DNA from 3 places in the Rahnella sp. PD4 genome. Region 3 is predicted to be linked to each of the others. Evidence: predicted binding sites of a transcription regulator. Region 3 holds the regulator's gene; each other region holds the start of a gene.
The links. The regulator PurR, encoded in region 3, represses purine synthesis genes. The targets are predictions, from matches to a motif close to CANGCAAACGTTTGCNTG.
Positions count from the first base shown of each region.

Region 1: the regulator PurR is predicted to act here: its motif matches at 1,839-1,856, upstream of ACOZIO_RS22580 (nucleobase:cation symporter-2 family protein).
Region 2: the regulator PurR is predicted to act here: its motif matches at 5,189-5,206, upstream of rbsD (D-ribose pyranase).

Region 1 covers NZ_JBLZQF010000013.1:21,457-27,637, forward strand. Annotated here, with positions in the region: gene ACOZIO_RS22575 (AsmA family protein) at 1-238, opposite strand, end outside; gene ACOZIO_RS22580 (nucleobase:cation symporter-2 family protein) at 393-1,784, opposite strand; gene gltS (sodium/glutamate symporter) at 2,023-3,234, shown strand; gene ACOZIO_RS22590 (PTS sugar transporter subunit IIC) at 3,290-4,615, opposite strand; gene recG (ATP-dependent DNA helicase RecG) at 4,849-6,181, opposite strand, start outside.
Region 2 covers NZ_JBLZQF010000005.1:356,550-362,730, forward strand. Annotated here, with positions in the region: gene viaA (ATPase RavA stimulator ViaA) at 1-1,357, opposite strand, end outside; gene ravA (ATPase RavA) at 1,360-2,868, opposite strand; gene kup (low affinity potassium transporter Kup) at 3,136-5,004, shown strand; gene rbsD (D-ribose pyranase) at 5,219-5,638, shown strand; gene rbsA (ribose ABC transporter ATP-binding protein RbsA) at 5,646-6,181, shown strand, end outside.
Region 3 covers NZ_JBLZQF010000001.1:863,127-869,307, forward strand. Annotated here, with positions in the region: gene ACOZIO_RS03830 (C40 family peptidase) at 1-694, shown strand, start outside; gene ACOZIO_RS03835 (YnhF family membrane protein) at 860-979, opposite strand; gene purR (HTH-type transcriptional repressor PurR) at 1,284-2,309, shown strand; gene punR (DNA-binding transcriptional activator PunR) at 2,345-3,250, opposite strand; gene punC (purine nucleoside transporter PunC) at 3,387-4,604, shown strand; gene cfa (cyclopropane fatty acyl phospholipid synthase) at 4,959-6,110, shown strand.

The sequences.
Region 1 (6,181 bases), on a different contig from region 3:
CATTCAGCACTTCCGGTTGATTCTTCTGCCCGAAAATCACATGGGTTAACGTCACGCGACCCGGCGACGACCAGTTATGGTCGAGTTTCTCCACGGAAAGACGATACTCGCTGTTATTGCTGACCCAGCGGCTGACCCAGCCAGCCGCCCAGCGGGTTTGTAATAGGACGTATACCAGCACGATCGCCAGCACCAGAAGTAAGGCGAACGTCAGCAAAATTTTACCGATAAATCTCATCGTCTGGAGCCCTGTAACGGGAAAGTGGAAAAAAGATTCTTTGTTTATGCCGCAAACAGCGACTTTTCTCAACAGGTTAGCAGAACGGAGGCAATAAAAAACGGCAGGGGTTCCAGACCCACTGCCGCTGTTGCACACAGATTACATCCCGTGATCACTTTTCGTGAGGGAAAACCAGATTCAGAACAATCGCAGTAATACCGCCCGCCGCAATGCCAGAAGACAGAAGGGTTTTCAGCCAGTCTGGCGCGAATTGCAGGATCAGCGGCTGCTGTGAAACCCCCATGCCGACGGCGAGAGAAAGCGCCATGATCATAATCGCGCGGCGATTCAGACGCTCACGGGAAACAATACGCACACCTGAAGCGGCAATAGTACCGAACATCACGATGGTGGCACCGCCCAGCACCGGTTCAGGAATATGCTGCACAAATCCTGCAACGGCAGGGAACAGCCCGAGGATAATCAACATCAGCGCGACCACAAAACCAACATAACGGCTGGCAACGCCGGTCAGTTGAATGACGCCGTTGTTTTGTCCGAAGCAGGAGTTCGGGAAGGTGTTAAATACTGCAGAAAGCATTGAGTTCAGACCATTGGCCAGCACGCCACCTTTTATGCGCTTCATATACAGCGGGCCGCTGACCGGTTGTTCAGAAACGTCTGAAGTGGCCGTAATATCCCCGATGGTTTCCAGTGATGTCACCATGAAAATCAGCATCAGCGGGATCAGCAGATTCCAGTCAAAACCCAGACCGTAATACAACGGTGTCGGTAATGTTATCCAGTTGCTTTGTGTGGCTGGCGCGACGGTTGGCAACATGCCCGTCATCCAGGCTACCAGATAACCCACGGCCATCGCGATAACCAGAGACGCGACACGCAGATAAGGGTTGCGCTGACGGTTTAGCAGGATAATCACCACCAGCACAACGGCAGCCAGCAGCAGATTTTTCGGTGCCCCAAAAGTGTGATCGCTCATGGCCGCATAACCGCCACCGATAGACGTCAGACCGACCTGAATGAGTGACAGCCCGATAATCATCACCACAATGCCGGAAACCAGCGGCGTAATAATGCGGCGCGCGAGATGCAGGAAACGGGAAAGAATGATTTCGGTACAGGAAGCCAGCATCAGCGTACCGAACAGCGCCGCCATCATGGTCGGCACATCCGCACCGCCATTTTTCAGCGCCATCCCGCCCATGATAAGCGGTGCCACAAAGTTAAAGCTGGTGCCCTGAATAGAGAGTAAACCCGAGCCGACCGGTCCCCAGGTCTTAATCTGTAAAATAGAGGCCAGACCGGAGGCGAACAGCGACATGCTGATGATGTGCTGCGTATCCTGTGCAGGTAAACCCAGCGCCTGACAAATCAGCAATGCGGGTGTTATTACCGCAACAAACATCGCCAGCAAGTGCTGACAGGCGGCGAATAATGTCTGTGGTAATGGCGGACGGTCCTCGAGCCGGTAAATCAGTTCACTTTTTTGCTGGCGGGAGAGATCGGGTTGCTGTGTTTCTTGTTCTGCGGTTTGCGAACTCATGCTGTGGCATTCCAATAAGCGGCAAAGCGGGCATTTTTATAGAAATCAGCGACAAAAGCAATCGTTTGCTAAGCGGGATTTTCCGCAGCAGGTTTGGGATTGGGTGGGATTTATGACCTGTTTTTCTTGCCTGATGTAGTGTGTATGACTTCTAATTCAGTTTCTGGGAAAAAATATGTCAGTGTAAATTTTATAAGCCAATAATTTTATTGGATTTATTTCAGAATGGAGTTCGTCAATGATTCAACTCGATACCTACGGCACCCTGGTTGCTGCCACGTTGGTACTCCTTTTAGGACGAAAATGCGTCCAGTCGGTCAAATTCCTCAAGAAATACACCATTCCTGAACCTGTTGCCGGTGGTTTACTGGTCGCTTTATTGCTGCTGCTCGCTAATCAGATGTTCGGCTGGGAAGTCGGTTTCGACATGTCTTTAAAAGAGCCACTGATGCTGGCGTTTTTTGCCACGATCGGTCTTAACGCTAATCTGGCAAGCCTGCGGAAAGGTGGGAAATCCCTGTTTCTGCTGGTCTTTGTTGTTCTGGGTTTACTGCTTTTGCAAAATGCCATCGGCATCGGTATGGCGAAAATGCTGGGGCTGGATCCGCTGATGGGATTGCTGGCGGGGTCGATTACCCTTTCCGGCGGGCATGGCACCGGGGCGGCATGGAGCAAACTGTTTATTGAGCGTTATGGCTTTGAAAATGCCACAGAAGTCGCTATGGCCTGCGCGACTTTTGGACTGGTTCTTGGCGGTATTATTGGCGGTCCGGTGGCGCGCTATCTGGTTAGCCATTCTTCCTCCCCCAACGGAAATCCTGAAGATACGGTCGATCCGAGCGCATTTGAGAAACCGTCAATTGGCAGAATGATTACGCCACTGGTGATGGTGGAAACTATCGCCCTGATCGCGATTTGCCTGATGGCAGGCACATATACCTCCAGCATGTTGCAAGGTTCGGCCTTTGAAATCCCAACCTTTGTCTGCGTGCTCTTCGTGGGCGTTATCATGAGTAACGTACTGGCATGGCTCGGTTTTTACCGTGTCTTTGACCGTGCGGTATCCGTGCTGGGTAACGTCAGTTTGTCGCTGTTCCTCGCCATGGCTTTGATGAGTCTTAAATTATGGGAGATGGCATCTCTCGCGTTGCCGATGATGGCGATTCTTATCGTGCAAACGCTCTCGATGGCGTGTTACGCAATTTTCGTGACTTATCGCGTGATGGGAAAAAACTACGATGCAGCGGTGCTGGCGGCAGGACACTGTGGTTTCGGGCTGGGTGCTACCCCGACGGCTATTGCCAATATGCAGGCGATCACCAATCAGTTTGGTCCTTCGCATCTTGCGTTTCTGGTGGTGCCGATGGTGGGGGCGTTCTTCATTGATATTGCTAATGCGATTGTGATTAAACTCTATCTGATGTTGCCCGTATTCCCGGCGATCAGTTAAAAAAACAGGCACAGAAACGTCGCTTCTGTGCCTGACTCATTCCTTCCCGTCAGGTTTATTGTGCTGCGTCCGCTTTTTTAGTGAACATCGGTTCGGCTTCAGCGGTTTTCTCCTGCGTCAGTAACTGCTTCTCATAAACTTTGAAGAACGGGTAATAAATCACCATCGACAGTGCCATCAGTAGTATGACCAGTATTGATACTTTGAAATCCCAGCCCATTGCCCATGCCGCACCAATCGGCGCTGGCGATGTCCACGGAACCAGTGAAATCATGTGCGGAAGAATATCCGTCGAAACGGCAAAATAGGCGATAACAGCATTGACCATCGGTGCCAGAAGGAAAGGGATGAAAAATACCGGGTTCATGACGATAGGCGTGCCAAAAATCACCGGCTCATTGATATTGAAACAACTTGGCACCAGGCTGAGTTTCCCCATCGTACGCAGATGTGCTGATTTACTTCGGCAGAATAACAGCACCAGCCCCATCGTCGCTCCTGAACCGCCAATAACGATCAGGAAATTCCAGAAAGCCTCGGTCATGATGTGTGTCATGGGTAAACCGGCAGCGAGAACAGTCTGATTCAGACCGAGATTGGTTAACCAAAAAGCTTGCAACATACCGGAAACAATGGCCGAGCCATGGATGCCCGCAAACCACAGCAGGTGGCAAATCAGCACGGCGAGAAGTACTGCAGGCAGTGAGTCTGCGGCAGAAATCAGCGGCTCAAACAGCGCCATAATCGCCTGTGGCAACAACATATCAAACCCTGACTGTACCAGTAAGCTCAGCGGGAAAAGCGTAATCACCACGGCAACAATCGGGATCAGCAAATCAAACGAATGCTTAATGTTTGAAGGCACCTGTTCGGGTAAACGGATACCAATATTGTATTTTTTCAGTAACCGCGTCAGTTCGGTGACATAAATTGCTACCAGAATGGCGGTAAAGATCCCCACGCCGCCCAGCGCTGCCGTCGACATCTTTTCATCAATCTGCGGTGCTGCGACCAGCAGGAAAGACATCAGCGCCAGCATTGCGGTCATGAACGGATCGAGTTTATAACTTCTCGCCAGATTGTAGGCAATCGATGCCGAGATGTAGATAGACATGATGCCCATCGTCATATTGAACGGTGTCAGGATCTGCACTTCATATTTTGCCGAGAGCGCCAGCCAGTTTCTGGCAAAGCCCCAGGACGATTCAGGCGAGAACGGCGGGTGAACAAAAACCAGTAAAAACGAACCCACAATCATAAAGGGCATTGCTGAAATAAAGCCATCCCGCACCGCCATGACATGTCGCTGTGAAGACAGTCGTGCGGCAAAGGGGCTGATTTTTTGTTCTATAAAGGTAAAGAGGGATTGACTGATACTCATGATGATTTGACCTTATGTTGAGGACATCAGACAGGGTTGCCTTAATAATCATCAGTGTAGTGGCGGGGTGTGGAACCGGTTACCTGCTTTGCCCCACTCTGTGAAGGTTATCAAATAACCTGAGCGGAAAGCTGTTTTGAAGACGCAATGGGGAAAAGGGAAGAGAATATGTTGAAAACAAAACATCATTATTAATAATGATTTGATGAAGTGCGAATGAGCGAGAAGAGAGATCAGGCGTTAGTGTAACGGACTCTTTCTGGCAGCCAGCGCTCAATCAGGGCCTGGGCATGGTCAGGGAATTGTTGCTGCAGATAACGTGCAATGCGCTGTACATCCGGGATCATCGCCTGATCACGTAATAAGTCAGCGACTTTAAACTCGGCACTGCCCGTCTGACGCGTGCCCAATAGTTCACCTGGCCCGCGGATTTCTAAATCCTGCTGAGCAATAACGAAGCCGTCGTTGCTGTCGCGTAAAACCTGCAAACGTTTCTGTGCTGTTTTGCTGAGCGGCGTTTTATAGAGCAGAACACAGTGAGAAGCCACGGCACCACGACCCACGCGCCCGCGTAACTGGTGTAACTGGGCCAGCCCTAAACGCTCCGGGTTTTCGATAATCATCAGGCTGGCGTTCGGTACGTCAACGCCGACTTCAATGACAGTCGTTGCCACCAGAAGTTGTACTTCACCTTGTTTGAAGGCCTGCATGACGGCCTGCTTTTCCAGGGCTTTCATGCGACCGTGAACCAGTCCGATATTCAGAGCCGGGAGTGCCTCCTTCAGGCCTTCCCATGTGGCTTCTGCGGCCTGCGCTTCCAGCATCTCCGACTCTTCAATCAGTGTACACACCCAATAAGCCTGACGATTTTCCTGCTCGCAGGCACTTTTGACGCGGCTGATAATGTCGCTGCGTCGTGTGTCCGGAATGGCGACAGTAGTAACCGGCGTGCGCCCTGGCGGCAGTTCGTCGATGACTGACGTATCCAGATCAGCGTAAGCGGTCATTGCCAGTGTGCGTGGGATCGGCGTGGCGGTCATGATCAGCTGATGCGGGTGGAAGCCCTGTTGCAAACCTTTTTCCCACAACGCCAGACGCTGATGCACACCGAAACGGTGTTGTTCATCGATAATGACCAGCGACAGTGACGAGAACAAAACCTGTTCCTGAAAGATAGCGTGCGTCCCCACCACCATCGAAACCTGTCCGCTGGCGATCGCATCCTGTTGCGCCTGCCGTGCTTTACCCTTTTGTTTACCCGCCAGCCAGCCGACCTGAATACCCAGCGGTTCAAACCACTGACGGAAATTATTCGCATGCTGTTCGGCCAGCAATTCTGTCGGTGCCATTAATCCGACCTGTTGCCCCTGAGCAATAGCGCAAAGTGCGGCAAGGGCGGCCACCAGCGTTTTACCTGAGCCCACGTCGCCTTGCACCAGACGCATCATGGGATAACTTTTGGCCAGGTCCTGTTCAATTTCCGCCACAACCCGTTGCTGCGCACCGGTGGGGCTGAAAGGAAGAGAGGCAAGGAACTGATTTTTCAGGCGATCGTCATGACGCAGC
Region 2 (6,181 bases), on a different contig from region 3:
CATGAAAGCGGTGATGTTTTTCGCGCTGCAGTGACCTGACCTTCATTTGTACTTCATCTGGCAACCGCTGGGCGATAAAGTCCGAGATCACCACGGCATCGGCATCTTCCCACTGCGGAGAAGCAAGTTTATCCAGTGTGGCATTCAGGCAGGCTGCCAGATCGGTACCGCCGCGAAAATGTTGTCCCAGAAAGCGCAGCGCCTGATCCAGGCCACCGTTAGAGGTCAGTTCATAATGGATCACTTCACTGGCAAATAACATGATGTAACATCGGCGGTTATCCGCCAGAGCGATCTTCAGTAATGCCAGACAGAATGCTTTGGCGCACTGTTCGTTAAAGCCGCCCATGGAACCGGACGTATCGACGCAGACCACAAAAGGCCCGCGCGGTTGCGGTTCCTGTTGCTGATAGACCACCGGCCGTTTGACCACTTTCTCACGCCAGACATCCCCTTGCAGGCGATATGTCATCAAACGCTTTTCCAGCAAACGACGATAGAATTCATATTCCAGCTCAGGCAGCCCCAGCGTCACCAGCTCCGTCGGCATGAGGCGCAAAATATCATCGCTCTGATGAATGCCGTTCACTTCTTCCGGCACTGTCGCGGGTTCGCGCACCATCAGCCGGTGCGTTTCCATTTTTGCATCTTCATGTGGACTGGTTTTGGCCGTCTGGCTGCGGCCCAGTTGTTCGGCCAGATGCATCAGTTCAGGCTGCTGCTGAAGGAAAGCGCCAAACCGTGCCAGTGACTGAATATCACCCCGCAGCCGCTTCCCTTTACTCATGTCCCACAAACGTCCGGCTGCAGTGTCGTTCTCGGCTAATAAAGGGGATAACTCGCTGCTGAGCTGCAGACGTTGCAGCAATTCTTCCTGCAATTGCTCCTGTTCCTGTTCGAGCAACTGATGATGAACGTTCACCGTCTGGAAGGTCAGGTTCAGGCGCCAGCGCTGAAGGAATAAAGTATGAAAGATATTGCCGGTTTTTGACGTACGCGAAGCTTCATTATTTTCCTGTAAGGTACGGGCTTCTGTAGCAAATGGAGAACTGAGTTGCACCAGTTCATCGATGAGGGAAGCGAGACCGGACTGAAAAGACGTGGCATCAAGCTGCTGACAGTGCTGGTAAAGGTAGAATTCTTTGGCCAGCTCATGAGGAACCGGCGTTTCGTGGATCCTCTGGCGCAGGCGCAATTTCCATTCCGGAAGATCCCGGGTTAATGCACGCTTCAGACGGGGAAATTTCTCGAAGAAAACGACCAGTGCAGGCGCCGCCAGCAAGCCGACAATCAGTTCTTCAATCAGTTCGGCTTCGCTGATCGCCAGCAGCAGATCCAGTGACTCGAGACTGAACATGATCAGTGACCGCTGAATGTCTGTTGCTGATGACGCAACTGTTCAGCCACCTGCAGCAGGCTGGCTTCAATTTTTGCCATCCATTCAGCCGGAACAAACAGGCAGTTTTGCTGCTGGCTGAATTCATGCCTCTGCTGCGCCAGTTTTGCGGTCAGGTCATTGAGCGTATTTTTCATTTCGTCGGGAACAGCAATATGCGCATGACCGGGCAGTGTCAGTGGTGTGCTCTGACGGCTCACATCCAGCACCAGAATTTGCTGTTTGTCATCGATTTCCAAATCCACGGTTTGTACAAAACCAATCCCGTTGAGTTTGGCTTTCATTACGCCCCCTTTATTTAGCCATTCTTCCAGGATGCTGCGTTCGAATAATAAGTGTGTGACTTTTATTTCATGCAGGTGCAAAGGCGTTTGCAATAACAAGGTCAGATTGGGGGTATTGAGTGATTCTGGCAGGCTGTATTGTGGCTTGCGGCTGAAAATCCCGGCTTTCTTACTCAGTTTGATTGACTGACGCGTGCTCTGTTGTTGCTGATGTTGCATCCACTGCTGATTAAGCTGCTGGATTTTCATCAGCAATGCCTGCTGCTGATAAGCCTGCTCAGTAATGAGTTGCTCAATCTGAGTGTGCAGGAGGTTATACGTATTGAGATCATGCCATAAACAATCTTTCAGCAGGATCAGATCCACCGGGGTAATCGCTTTTCTGCCACTGAAAAATGCACAGGCCTGCAACAGGCGCAGGGCTTTTTTCCAGCGACGGTCAGAAACATAAGGCGCAGTATCCAGGGCATCAAGGCGCTGGCGCAGCTGGAAGATCAGCTCAAAGCAACTGTCTGAAAGATTGACTTTGTCGATCTCCGGCTGCCATTGTTGGTATTCTTCATCACTGATACTCAGAGACTCTGCCACCGGATTAGTGTTTTCATTGTTACGGCTGGTCAGCAGTGAGCGAAAATTTTGCTTATCCTGCACTTTATCCAGCCACAGACGGATCAGCATGCGGTCATACAGTGCCTCAAGACCACCATCAGCTTCGGGTAATTCGTTGGAAGCGCTGACCAGCAGACGTAAAGGTATTGCTTCTTCACGCTCGCCATTACGGAACCGGCGCTCGTTGATGGCGGTCAGAAGCGTGTTGAGAATGGCGGGACCGGCTTTCCAGATTTCATCAAGGAAGACAATTTCAGCTTCCGGCAAATAACCTTCGGTCAGACGCAGATAGCGGCCCTCATCTTTCAGGGCCTGAATTGATAGCGGACCAAAGACTTCTTCCGGCGTGGAAAAGCGTGTCATAAGATATTCAAAAGCGCGGGCATGGCGGAACGCGAATTTCAGGCGACGGGCGATCAGACTTTTTGCAATGCCCGGCGGCCCCAGCAGGAAAACGCTTTCGCCGCACAGGGCGGCCAAAAGGCAAAGTCGTATGGCATCCTGCCGTTCGTACAGGCCATGTTCTAATGCGTTGGCAAGACGGGCTATCCGTTCTGCCAAAAGGGGAAATTGCGCCATACTGTCTCTTTCGGTATCCATTAAGTTATTGAATAGTGTACTGGCTGGTGACGATATTCCACGTTTATTTTTATCGTTATAGCTTGTTGATTACTAAAAATTTTCTATTATCAAAAATGCGACCTCGTTCATAAGAACGCCGGTTTCACTGCGCATTTAAGGGTAGGCAATCTGATTTATTCGTGCATACTGTGCGCCTTTTAGTGGGCATCATAAGTCTGAGCGCACACATCGCTTACGGATGTTCGAGCAAAAAAGAAACGAAATATGAGCACTGAACATAAACGGTCACTCCCAGCAGTAACCCTGGCCGCCATTGGTGTGGTCTATGGCGACATTGGTACCAGTCCTCTCTATACCTTAAGAGAGTGTTTTTCTGGTCATTATGGTTTTAACGTTGAACCCAGCGTCGTTTTTGGCTTTCTTTCTCTGATTTTTTGGATGTTAATCCTCATTGTTTCGCTCAAGTACCTCACTTATGTGATGCGGGCGGACAACGCAGGCGAAGGGGGTATTCTGACGCTGATGTCTCTGGCAGGCAGAAACACGTCGGCGCGAACCACTGCCGTTCTGGTCATTCTCGGCCTGATCGGGGGAAGCTTCTTCTATGGTGAAGTGGTGATCACTCCGGCTATTTCAGTACTTTCCGCAATGGAAGGTCTGGAAATCGCAGCCCCTTCGCTCGATCCTTATATCGTTCCTCTTTCTATTACTGTTCTGACGCTGCTTTTCATTATTCAGAAGCATGGTACCGGCATTGTGGGCAAACTGTTTGCACCGGTAATGTTGCTGTGGTTCCTGACGCTGGCGGTGCTTGGCGTCAACAGTATTATGCAGAATCCTGAAGTGCTACGCGCCATGAACCCTATGTGGGCAGTTAACTTCTTTATCGAGCATAAGTCGTTCTCCTTCCTGGCGCTCGGTGCAGTGGTTCTGTCGATTACCGGTGTTGAAGCGTTATATGCCGATATGGGCCACTTCGGGAAATTCCCTATCCGTCTGGCCTGGTTCACCGTGGTACTGCCTTCTCTGGTGCTGAACTATTTCGGTCAGGGCGCATTATTGCTGAAAAACCCGGAATCGATTAAGAACCCGTTCTTCCTGCTGGCGCCTGACTGGGCATTAATCCCGTTACTGATTCTGGCAACACTCGCGACCATTATCGCCTCCCAGGCAGTTATTTCGGGCGTGTTTTCCCTGACCCGCCAGGCTGTACGTTTGGGCTATTTACCGCCAATGCGCATTATCCATACGTCAGAAATGGAAGCTGGCCAGATTTACATTCCGGCTATCAACTGGCTGCTTTATTTTGCGGTGGTTATTGTTATCGCCAGCTTCGAGCATTCGAGCAATCTGGCGGCGGCTTATGGTATTGCCGTGACCGGTACGATGGTGCTGACCAGCATACTTTCCTGTACGGTTGCGCTCAAAAACTGGCACTGGAAACCCTTCCTGGTCGGACTTTTACTGATCGGTCTGCTGTTTATGGATATCCCGCTGTTCGCGGCGAATGCCACCAAACTGTTCTCCGGTGGCTGGTTGCCACTGACGCTGGGTTTGTGCATGTTCATCGTGATGACCACCTGGAAGAGCGAACGCTTCCGCCTTATGCGCCGTATGAACGAGCATGGGAATTCCCTGGAGGCGATGATCGCCTCTCTGGAAAAATCTCCGCCGGTGCGTGTTCCGGGAACGGCTGTGTATATGTCTCGTGCCATCAACGTCATTCCGTTTGCATTGCTGCACAACCTCAAACACAACAAAGTATTGCATGAGCGCGTGGTACTGCTGACGCTGCGCACGGAAGATGCGCCTTATGTGCATAATGTCCGGCGTGTCACCATCGAGCAGCTGTCACCGACGTTCTGGCGTGTAGTAGCCAGTTACGGGTTTAAAGAAACGCCGAACGTGGAAGAAGTATTCCATCGCTGTGGTCTGGAAGGATTACCGTGCCGGATGATGGAAACGTCATTCTTCATGTCGCATGAATCGCTGATCCTGACCAAGCGCCCGTGGTATCTGTACTTCCGTGGGAAACTCTTTATGGCGCTCAGCCGTAATGCCCTGCGTGCGCCCGATCAGTTTGAAATTCCGCCTAACCGGGTGATCGAACTCGGCACGCAGGTGGAAATCTGATCCCCATTTCTGCCGCTCAAAGGGTACCTTCGGGTGCCCTGTTTTATTTCTGCTCCTGCCTTTCTTAAACGATAACTCAAATTTCCACGTTGTTTCCGAATCAGTCAGCGAAACGTTTCGACGCTGATCACAATTCCATCACTAGCTCGTTGCCATGTCCGCTAATCTTTATAAACTCTTCAATGAGCGAAACGTTTCGCTGTAGGAGTTCACAATGAAGAAGTCACCGCTGTTAAATGCCGAAATCTCACATGTTATTGCCCGGTTAGGCCACACCGATCAGCTGGTTATTGGCGATGCCGGTCTTCCGGTGCCAGCAGCTTGCCAACGCATCGATCTGGCATTAACCCAGGGAGTCCCCACCTTTTTACAAGTCTTAGAGGTAGTGACACACGAGATGCAGGTTGAGCGGGCTATCCTCGCCGAGGAAATCCAGACTAAAAATCCTCAACTCCATGAAGCGTTGCTCGCCCAATTGACACAACTCGAACAACACCAGGGAAACACCATTGCTTTGGATTACGTCAGCCATGAGGCATTCAAAGCGCAAAGCGAAAAAAGTCGGGCTGTGATCCGCAGCGGGGAATGTTCGCCTTATGCGAACATTATTCTGTGTGCCGGCGTAACCTTCTGAGGCTTTTATGCAACCTTTGCTGCAACTGACAGGCATTGATAAAGCCTTTCCCGGCGTGAAAGCCCTTTCCGGCGCGGCGCTCAGCGTCTATCCGGGACGAGTGATGGCGTTGGTGGGGGAAAACGGCGCGGGCAAGTCCACCATGATGAAAGTGCTGACCGGCATCTATCAAAAAGATGCCGGCTCAGTACGTTTTCTGGGTAAGGAAGCGACGTTCAACGGTCCGAAAGCATCGCAGGAAGCCGGGATCGGGATTATCCATCAGGAATTAAATCTGATCCCTCAACTGACTATTGCTGAAAACATCTTCCTTGGCCGTGAGTTTGTAAACGGTTTTGGCCGTATCAACTGGAAGAAGATGTATGCCGAAGCCGATAAACTGCTGGCGCGCCTGAATCTGCGTTACAAAAGTGACCGGCTGGTGGGGGATTTATCCATCGGCGACCAGCAAATGGTCGAAATAGCTAAAGTGCTTAGCTTTGAATCCAAAGTCATCATTATGGATGAGCCGACCGATGCCCTGACCGATACTGAAACCGCTTC
Region 3 (6,181 bases):
AACTCAGGATAAGAATTCGAAGAAGAAAGTGAAAAGCACCGAACTGGTTAAACGAAAGACCACGACGGAGAGAAGCGCCAAAACGCGGGCCGAAAGTAAAAAAGAAAAGACACTCAAGACCACGCGGGCCGAGAGCAAAACAGAGAGACATAGCAAAACCCGTGCCCTCGCGAAAAACAGCACGGAAAAGGCCGGTAAAAAAGAAGCCTATGGCCGGCACCGTAAAGGTAAGAAATTCGAAGAAGACAGCAAACCGATTACGCTAAGTGCAACACATAAAAAACGCTATCAGCATGCTCAGCAAACGGCCATGACCAAACTGATGCACCAGGTAGGAAAACCGTATCGCTGGGGCGGAACCTCGCCGAATACCGGTTTTGATTGCAGCGGCTTAGTTTATTATGCTTACAAAGATTTGATCCGTATAAAAATGCCACGTACAGCGAATGAAATGTATCACCTGCGCGATGCCGCTCCGGTCAAACGCGGCGAACTTGAAAGCGGTGATCTGGTGTTCTTCAGAATCAATAACCGCGGCGCGGCAGACCATGTTGGGGTTTACGTTGGCAACGGCAAGTTTATTCAGTCTCCAAGAACGGGCGAAGACATTAAAATTACTTCTCTTGGCGATGATTACTGGCAAGACCACTATGTAGGCGCACGTCGGGTAATGACCCCTAAAACGATCCGATAATAAACAATTCGTTAAGTCTGAAGGTTCGCTAATCAGCCATTGAATAGCATTTAACGAAGCGTTTCTGCAGGGAAGAACATCGGCGGTAACGGTCACTGCGTAACATTGAAAAGGGCGACGCCTGTGACAGGCGTCGCCCTTTTTTATGGCGGATCACTTATTGAATCAGTTCATTATTGCAGTGAAGCTGAAAGCGATAATCATAAGCAAAGCGCATACCGTGGTGATCAACGATAATTTCAGGTTGCTGTCCATCAAACCCCCTTTCGGATCAAATTGTGGCATTTCTTAATACCACACTCATTGTGTGCCAACGCATTTTCTCATAATTAACCTTTAAAATCTTGTGTTGAATGACAATGCGTTCCTGAGAATTTTGCTTCCACTTTCCTGCATTATAAGAGAAAATTGTCGGTTAACACGTCTGTGTGCCGGTCGATTTCACCCGAGAGCATTTCGCGCCTCATTCTGAAGAATCCACCCAATGATTTCACTGCCCTTTGAGAAGCCAGCAGTTAAATCCTCGCAGGCAAACGATTAACATAATGCTAACGTGCTGAAGCACGTGAGTTCAGGAGTCATTGTTTACATGGCAACGATTAAAGATGTCGCAAAGCGCGCTGGCGTTTCCACTACAACCGTGTCGCACGTCATCAATAAAACACGTTTCGTCGCCGAAGAAACCAAAGAAGCGGTTCTCCTTGCAATCAAAGAGTTACATTACTCTCCGAGTGCTGTAGCCCGCAGTCTGAAGGTCAATAACACTAAAACCATCGGCCTGCTGGCCACCTCAAGCGAAGCGCCCTATTTTGCCGAAGTGATTGAAGCCGTGGAAAACAGCTGCTTCTCCAAAGGCTATACGCTGATTTTGTGTAACTCGCATAATAACCTGGAGAAACAACAGGCCTACCTGCAAATGCTGGCGCAAAAACGCGTCGACGGCTTGCTGGTGATGTGCGCGGAATACCCTGATGAATTGCTCAATATGCTCGAAGAGTACCGCTCGATTCCCATGGTGGTCATGGACTGGGGTGAAGCACGCAAGAACTTTACCGACAGCATTATCGATAACGCTTTCGAAGGTGGTTACATGGCCGGTCGTTATCTGATTGAACGCGGTCATCGTGATATTGGCGTGATCCCCGGGCAACTGGCGCGTAATACCGGCGGCGGCCGCTTCCAGGGTTTTGTGAAAGCACTGACTGAAGCCAATATTCCTCTTCGTGACGAATGGGTAGTTCAGGGTGATTTCGAACCAGAGTCTGGCTACCAGGCAATGCATAAGATTCTGATGCAGAAGCATCGTCCGACTGCCGTATTTTGCGGCGGCGATGTGATGGCAATGGGTGCAATTTGTGCCGCAGACGAACTCGGCCTTCGCGTTCCTCAGGATATTTCCGTGATCGGGTACGACAATGTGCGTAACGCCCGTTACTTCTCCCCGGCGCTGACAACCGTGCATCAGCCGAAAGAACGTCTGGGTGAAATGGCCTTTACGATGTTACTGGACAGAATTGTCAGTAAGCGTGAAGAGTCCCAGACCATCGAAGTGCATCCGAAACTGGTCGAGCGCCGTTCAGTCGCCGACGGCCCGTACCGCGATTACCGTCGTTAACAAATAACAAACGCCTGCCTGTGCAGGCGTTTGTTCTAATCGCGCAGCCATTCCTGATTCATGGTGTCTGTATCGCCCATGTATTCCAACAGCCAGCTCAGTGAAGGTGAAGGATTGCTTTGATCCCACGTCAGGCAGCACGGGCTGTCAGGGAATATATTCTCCAGTGCCAGCACCTGTAATTTTCCCTGTTCAATCCACGGCATGACCCGGTGAACCGGCATCATACCCACGCATAAACCCTCAGTCAGGCATTCCAGCGCACAGGTCCAGTCCGGCACGACCAGACGCCGCTGGTTATCGAGCGTCCAGGTATCACGCTTAGGCAATGTCCGGGAAGTATCTTCCAGGCACAATGCCGGATAAGGTCGCAGTTGATCATCGTTCAGCGCACCGGATAGCTGCGCCAGCGGATGTTGCGGGCTGACGACACAATGCCAGTCCATAAATCCCATATCACGAAAACTGAAGCGCCCGCCAACCGGTATCGCGCGCGTAGCGCCGATCGCCACGTCTGCACGCCCGTCGACCAACGCATCCCAGACACCGTTAAACACTTCCGAGTGAATAATGAGTTCGGTATCCGCAAAATGGCGATAAAAATCGAGCACCAGACGCCGTGTCCGTGCGGGTTTGACAATCCGGTCGACCGCCACACGTAATTCGCCGCGCCAGCCGTTCGCCACCTGTTGACACTGCCGGCGGGTGGCTATCATTTTTTTTGTCATAACCCGTGCTTCATCGACAAAAACCTTTCCCGCTGGCGTCAGCACTACGTCACGATGTCGACGTTCAAACAACGGCACGGCCAGCCATTGTTCAAGCTGGCGGACGGTGTAACTGATGGCAGAAGGCACACGGTGTAAGTCCTGCGCAGCTGCACTAAAACTGCCGGTTCTTGCGACAGCATCAACCACTTCGAGAGCGTATTCTGACCACATAATCCAGCCTTCAATTTTTTTGATAGCAGAGTGCAAATATTAACGTTTCACAAGCCTGTTATCAAAGCGTTAAACTCCGCCCCCGGTATGAAATCTGCGTCACATCATCTGCAATAAATAAATTAACGAGACAATAATGAAACCCTCCTTTGGATTTATGCTCTATCTTGCGGGTCTGAGCATGCTGGGCTTTTTAGCCACCGATATGTATCTGCCTGCATTCAGTGCCATGCAAACCAGTCTGATGACCAGCCCCGGGATGATCAGCGCAAGTCTGAGCATTTTTCTCGGTGGATTTGCTGTTGGTCAGTTGCTGTGGGGGCCACTGTCGGACAGAATCGGCCGTAAACCGGTATTGCTTCTTGGTCTGATACTTTTTGCGTTCGGCTGTCTGGGTGTTATCTGGGTTGAGAATGTACGCGCTCTTCTGGCCCTGCGTTTCTTACAGGCCATAGGCGTGTGTGCTGCCGCAGTCACCTGGCAGGCTATCGTTGTTGACCGTTTTTCTGCCGATGTGGCAAAAAAAACTTTTGCCAGCATTATGCCGTTAGTGGCGCTTTCTCCGGCTCTTGCACCGTTGCTGGGTGCCTGGGTGCTCAATCATTTTGACTGGGAAGCTATTTTTGCCCTGCTGACCGTCGTTGCCATCGCTTTAGTGCTGACGACGCTGACTCTGCATGAAAACAAACCGGCAAAAGACGCAAAGGCAGATAAAACCGGCTTTACGACTTTATTGAAATCGCCTGTTTACAGCGGGAATGTCATGATTTATGCCGCCTGTTCAGCGGGTTTCTTTGCGTGGCTGACGGGCTCACCGTTTATCCTGAGCGATATGGGCTATTCACCCGGTGCCATCGGGCTGAGCTATGTTCCACAGACTATCGCTTTCCTGCTCGGTGGTTTTGGTTGCCGTGTTCTGATCAACAGGCTGGACGGCAATAAAATTCTGCCATGGTTACTGACTGGTTACGGCATCAGTATGGTGGCCTTGTTCTGTGTGGCTATGTTCACAGATGCCGGGCTGACAAGTTTGCTGATCCCTTTCTGTCTGATGGCTTTGGTGAATGGTGCAACCTATCCAATTGTTGTCGCAAATGCATTAATGCCATTTCCTGCTAATACAGGTAAGGCGGCAGCGTTGCAGAATACCTTGCAGCTTGGGCTTTGCTTCCTTGCCAGCATGCTGGTTTCCGCATTTATTGTGCACCCGCTCATGGCGACAGTCACGATCATGCTGTCTACACTATTGTTGGTAGTTTTGGGCCGCTGGCTCTCTTTACAGCATAAAAATGTACGAGACGATGAGCAGCCACCGGAGCAGGAAACTCAGACTCTGCACGCAAATCAACAGTGATAATACCCTAATGTAACAGTCACTTAGCGGGCATTTTCATTGATTACGATTTACTATTGAGAATGCCTGCCAGCGAGCCTATACTCAACAAAACCAAATAAAATAGCATTTTTACAAAACTTTTATTACATACTTAAGCCAGACGCGCGGACGGTGTCACACTTATTTTTTGAATACTTTTCACGGATGATTTTCCTGCCCGTCTTCCGGCGCGCAGGCGTTCTTCTTAATTTCCTCTGTTGGTGTCGAATATCGGGCGAGACGCTAGTCGTCTGTTCTCATAAAGACCTGCAAAAATAGCCTTTGCTTTTCCCGGCAGGTTAATAAGTCAGAAGAGAAAGTGATGGAGAAGCTATGAGTTCATCGTGTATAGAAGACCAAAGCATTCAGGACAATCAATGGTATCGGATCGCCAGTGAGATGCTGGCGATGGCAGATATTCAGGTAAACGGTAATCGTCCTTTCGACCTTAAAGTAAAAAACACTGACTTCTTTAAGCGTGTTTTACAGGAAGGTTCTCTGGGCCTCGGTGAAAGTTACATGGACGGTTGGTGGGAATGCGACCGTCTGGATATCTTTTTCCAGCGTGTTATCCGTGCCGGTTTGGAAAATAAACTGCCCCACCATTTCAAAGATACTTTACGTGTCGCCGCAGCACGCCTGACTAATTTGCAATCGCGCAAACGGGCGTGGATTGTCGGCAAAGAGCATTATGATCTGGGCAACGATTTATTTACGCTGATGCTCGACCCCTACATGCAATATTCCTGCGGCTACTGGAAAGAAGCCACTACGCTTGAAGAAGCGCAGGAAGCAAAACTCAAAATGATCTGCGACAAGCTGCAATTAAAACCGGGACAGCGCCTGCTGGATATCGGTTGCGGTTGGGGTGGGTTATCTGAGTACGCCGCCAAAAATTATGGCGTAAGCGTTGTAGGTGTCACGATTTCTGCTGAACAACAAAAACTGGCTCAAAAACGCTGTGAAGGGCTGGATGTCACTATCCTGCTGCAGGATTACCGTGACCTGAATGATCAGTTTGACCGTATTGTTTCTGTCGGGATGTTTGAACATGTGGGTCCGAAAAATTATCAGACCTATTTTAATGTCGCCAAACGCAATATTAAACCTGACGGTATTTTCCTGCTGCACACCATTGGTTCTAACAAAACAGACCTTAATGTCGACCCGTGGATTGATAAATACATCTTTCCCAACGGCTGTCTGCCCTCTGTTCAGCAAATTGCACATAACAGCGAGTCACTGTTTGTGATGGAAGACTGGCACAATATTGGCGCTGATTATGATCGCACACTGATGGCATGGAATGAACGCTTTCAGAAACACTGGCCGGAACTGGCGGAAAAATACGGTGAACGTTTCCACCGTATGTTTACCTACTACCTGAATGCCTGCGCCGGGGCTTTCCGCGCCCGGGATATTCAGTTGTGGCAGGTTGTCTTCAGCCCGGAAGGCGTTGATGGAGGTATCCGCGTACCACGCTGATGATCTTCGGTTTGCCAATAAAAAAAACCGGACATTTATCGTCCGGTTTTTTATGCACGCCATTTTTTATT